Regions from separate parts of the Streptococcus sp. Marseille-Q8145 genome, predicted to be linked through region 1. Evidence: predicted binding sites of a transcription regulator. Region 1 holds the regulator's gene; the other holds the start of a gene.
What was found. The regulator Rex, encoded in region 1, represses fermentation and respiration genes when NADH is low (regulators of the CRP and FNR family bind a similar motif). The targets are predictions, from matches to a motif close to TTGTGAANTANTTCACAA.
Positions count from the first base shown of each region.

Region 2: a site for Rex is predicted at 1,038-1,055, ahead of adhE (bifunctional acetaldehyde-CoA/alcohol dehydrogenase). Genes of this name have one in related genera too.

Region 1 is NZ_CBCOPQ010000005.1:282,163-284,567, reverse strand. Features, by position in the region: gene radC (RadC family protein) at 1-328, shown strand, start outside; gene ACWPVL_RS11200 (gamma-glutamyl-gamma-aminobutyrate hydrolase family protein) at 325-1,017, opposite strand; gene ACWPVL_RS11195 (redox-sensing transcriptional repressor Rex) at 1,042-1,689, opposite strand; gene ACWPVL_RS11190 (DUF1831 domain-containing protein) at 1,823-2,170, opposite strand; gene ACWPVL_RS11185 (cysteine desulfurase family protein) at 2,172-2,405, opposite strand, start outside.
Region 2 is NZ_CBCOPQ010000002.1:230,860-233,264, forward strand. Features, by position in the region: gene ACWPVL_RS04540 (acyltransferase family protein) at 1-828, shown strand, start outside; gene adhE (bifunctional acetaldehyde-CoA/alcohol dehydrogenase) at 1,106-2,405, shown strand, end outside.

The sequences.
Region 1 (2,405 bases):
AGGAGATAAAAAGCAGGAGTGTTTGGTCGCTATTTATCTCAACAGTCAAAACCAGATTATCCATCAGCAGACAATCTTTGTAGGAACGGTAACTAGAAGCATTGCTGAGCCGCGCGAGATTTTGCATTATGCGCTCAAACACTTGGCGACATCTATTATACTTGTACACAATCATCCTTCTGGAGTGACTTTACCAAGTAAGAATGACGACGAGGTCACCAAACACATGAAAGAAGCTTGTGAGCTAATGGGGTTGGTTCTTTTAGATCATTTAATCGTTTCAAAAAATAATTATTATAGTTATCGTGAAAAAACGGATTTGATCTAAAGTTTGTGAACGACATAATCAAACAAGGCTAAATCCCCCGTTCTTGTGGGAAATAGAAATTCTGGATGCCACTGTACACCAAGAAATGGACTTCCATCAGTTGAGGTAACAGCCTCAATGACCTTATCCCGAGGATCGTAGGCTATGACTTCTAGATTTTTCGCTAGATCCTTGATACTTTGGTGATGGAATGAGTTGATTTGACAAGTAGGTCCGTATAATTCATGGAGGATGGAGCCATTTTTAGTGACCATAGTCTGTGTAGTGTATTGAGCAGTGCTATCTTGCCAGTGATTCTCGATGTCTTGGTGAAGTGTGCCACCCATAGAAACATTGTAAAGCTGAGTACCACGACAGACACCAAAAATAGGCTTGTTTTGTTTCCGCGCCTCTCGGATGAGAGCTAGTTCAAATAGATCCCTTTGAAGCAGATAATCATCACTTTCGATAGTCTGTTCTTCGCCGTAGAAATGAGGATGGACATTTTGTCCACCGGTAAGGATCAGTTTATCGATCATAGTAATATAGGTGTGAGCTAAGGCTTCATCACCAATTGGTAAGATAATTGGGATTCCCCCAACTTTATTGACTCCCTCGATAAAGCCAGTTGAAGTATAACTGATATGGATAAATTGATCGTTGGGAATATCCCTTTGGTTTCCTGTTATACCGATAATCGGTTTTTTCATAAAGTGTCTGTTTCCTTTCTTACCTTACTCATCATCTTTTCTCATGAAATAGAGTAAGGTTTGGAGTTCGCTGGTTAGGTCCACATATTGTACAACCACATCTTTGGGGACAGATAGGTGCACTGGGGAGAAGCAAAGAATTCCCTTGATACCAGCATCAACCAAGACGGATGCGACTTCTTGTGCCTTAACGCTCGGCACTGTCAGAATGGCTGTCTTTACGTTTCCTTCTTGGACCTTTTCTTTAATTTGAGAAATTCCATAAATAGGAATTCCATCATTTGTAGTGGTCCCGACGTCAGAATAATCATCTGTATCAAAGGCCATTACAATCTTCATTTTATTCCGTTCATGAAAGCGGTAGTGTAAAAGAGCACGACCCATATTTCCGACGCCAACAATCATGACATTTGTAATCGAGTTGTCATTGAGAAGATTGGCAAAGAAACTCATTAGTTTCTTGACATCGTAGCCAAAACCTCTACGACCTAACTCACCGAAGTAAGAAAAGTCACGCCGAACAGTCGCAGAGTCGATTCCAATCGCCTCTGCGATCTGTTTTGAATTGGCCTTTTCAATATTTTCTGCATTAAATCGTTTGAAAATCCGGTAGTAGAGGGAGAGCCGTTTAGCAGTAGCACGTGGAATAGAATTGCTTTTTTCAGTTTTCACAAAATCACGACCTTTCTATCTTCTATTCTATAGAAAGCTTGTGAAAAAATCAACTAATTTGATGAACAAAATATTATTATACTAATAAAGATAGATAAAATAATAGAAATAAGCAAAATTCTTAGAATTTCGCTTATTGGGGTGTTTTTTCAAAAATATCTCTTTCAACTAAACTATCCATCAGGAAATAGAATTTTTGCTGAATAATATGGTGTTTTTCTGATTTGAAGATATTCACCAGTCTTAAACCAGACTTGTCCGTAATATTAATTTTTACTCCGCTTAGATCTTTATTGATGATAATCTTAAGCAAGAATCCATCGCCACTATTGGGAACAGCTTCAAGTAAACGAGAAAGCTCGTAATTACCAACTTTTGTTTCAGCAAATGTATTGTCCCGCAAGGTAAATTTCTTAACATTTGGATGGAGTGAGTAGGTGAAGTCGCAGTTTGCTAAGCTAACAGATGTTTGAAAAGCCATCTTATCCTCCTAGTATTTCTTTTAGTTTTTGGCTGAAGAGTTTGATTTCTTGGATGCTAGTTTGGTCTGATACACTGATACGAATGGATTCTTTTAGGCGTTCAGAATCTTGCCCATAGAGGGCTTGAAGGACGTGGCTGGGCTGAACCGCTCCAGCTGTACAAGCAGAACCAGTCGAGATTGAAAAGCCATTAAGGTCCATTTGAAGCAAAATAAGGTCATTCTTATGGTTTGG
Region 2 (2,405 bases), on a different contig from region 1:
TTGACTACAATCTTGAGTTTTGGTTTCGCGGCTCTTTCCTTCTATATTTTAGAGCCGACTTTAGCTGGACGGAAGCCTCGGATTTTTGGCAAGGAGATGAATGTAACATCCATCACCAAGCCGATTTTCTACAGTTTCATTCCGCTGACATTTATCTTGCTTATTATCACCATCACAGCTCCGTCTGTGGGTGCCTTTGAGGAAAGCCTGATTGTCAATGCTTTGAATCAAGCCGATACGAAAATGCAGACAACTCGTAAGCACGCTGACCAAAAAACTGCGACAAATTATAACGTGGCAGAGGGAACGACTGTTATTGGTGATTCGGTCACTTTGCGCTCCGCTGAATGGATCCAAGAGGCTATACCTGACGCTCAAGTCGATGCAGTGGTTAGCCGTAATTTAGTGTCTGGTCTGGAATTTTTCAAGAACGATATTGCTAACCAAACACTGCTTCAAAACGTCGTCTTGGCATTGGGAACCAATCCAGTTGACAATTATGAAGAATTGCTGGATCAGTATATCGAGCTCTTGCCAAAAGGCCATCGCTTGATTTTAGTCACGCCATATGATGGCCGGACAGCCAATGATCCAAGTAGTATTCCTGTTAAGATGCGACAATACGAACTTGAACTTGCTAAGAAATACGATTTTGTATATGTAGCAGACTGGTATCAGGTAGCGATTAATAATCCGCAGATTTGGATTGGAACAGACTATGTTCATTATGGGGCAGATTCAGAGTCAATGGCAGAGGGAGGTAAACTCTACTCTAACATGTTGAAAGAAGCCTTGGCTGCCGCTTCAAGTGGCAGTGTTAAGCCATAAAACTAGCTCGGTTATTTAGCCGAGCTCATTTTATAACAAAAAAGAAAGCGCTAACATATTTTTAAGGAAAAGTATGTGAAATTTTTAAGAATAGATATAGAATTTAGTAAAAAAGCCTGAAATATCAGTGTTTAAAAAATAATCCATAAAAAGTTTGTGAACTTTTGTTGAAAGTGTTTACAAATTTGTAGGAATAGAGTATAATTATATTGTGAAATAATTAACAAAGGTTAAAATCTTCATTTAACCTTTTGGCAGAAACCATTGGAGGACTATAATGGCTGATAAGAAGAAAACTGTTGAACAAGAAGATAAAGTGCTAGCGGCTGAAAAACATGTTGACGAGCTTGTGCAAAAAGGTCTCTTAGCTCTTGAAGAAATGAGAAAACTGAATCAAGAGCAAGTAGATTACATCGTAGCAAAAGCTTCAGTTGCAGCTCTTGATGCACACGGGATCCTTGCTCAACATGCGGTTGAAGAAACTGGTCGTGGTGTATTTGAAGACAAGGCAACGAAAAATCTCTTTGCTTGTGAACACGTTGTCAACAACATGCGTGGTGTGAAGACTGTTGGTGTTATCGAAGATGATCCTGTTACTGGACTGACAAAGATTGCTGAGCCTGTCGGAGTTATTTGTGGTATCACTCCAACGACGAACCCAACATCAACAGCAATTTTTAAAGCATTGATTGCCTTGAAGACACGTAACCCAATAGTTTTTGCCTTCCACCCATCTGCTCAAGAGTCATCTGCTCACGCAGCGCAAATCGTTCGTGACGCAGCAATCGCAGCTGGCGCACCTGAAAACTGTGTGCAATGGATTACTCAACCATCTATGGAAGCAACAGCAGCTTTGATGAACCACGATGGTATTGCAACCATCCTTGCAACTGGTGGTAATGCCATGGTTAAAGCTGCTTATTCTTGCGGAAAACCAGCTCTTGGGGTGGGTGCCGGAAATGTACCAGCTTACATTGAAAAATCTGCTGACCTTCGCCAAGCAGCTCATGATATCGTGATGTCTAAATCATTTGACAATGGTATGGTCTGCGCATCTGAGCAAGCGGTAATCATTGACAAGGAAGTTTATGACGAATTTGTAGAAGAGTTCAAGTCATACCACACTTATTTTGTAAACAAAAAAGAAAAAGCTCTTCTTGAAGAATTCTGCTTTGGCGCTAAAGCAAACAGCAAAAACTGTGCGGGTGCTAAGCTCAATGCAGATATTGTAGGTAAGCCAGCTACATGGATTGCAAAACAAGCAGGCTTTAAAGTACCAGAAGGTACAAACATTTTGGCTGCAGAATGTGCGGAAGTAGGTCCAAATGAGCCATTGACTCGCGAAAAACTTTCACCAGTTATTGCTGTCTTGAAAGCTGAAGATAGAGAAGACGGTCTTAAAAAAGCTCGTCAAATGGTTGAATTTAACGGACTTGGTCACTCAGCAGCTATCCATACAAAAGATGAAGAATTAGCTAAACGCTTTGGTACTGAAATCAAAGCGATGCGGATCATCTGGAACTCGCCATCTACTTTCGGTGGTATCGGGGACGTATATAATGCCTTCATTCCATCCT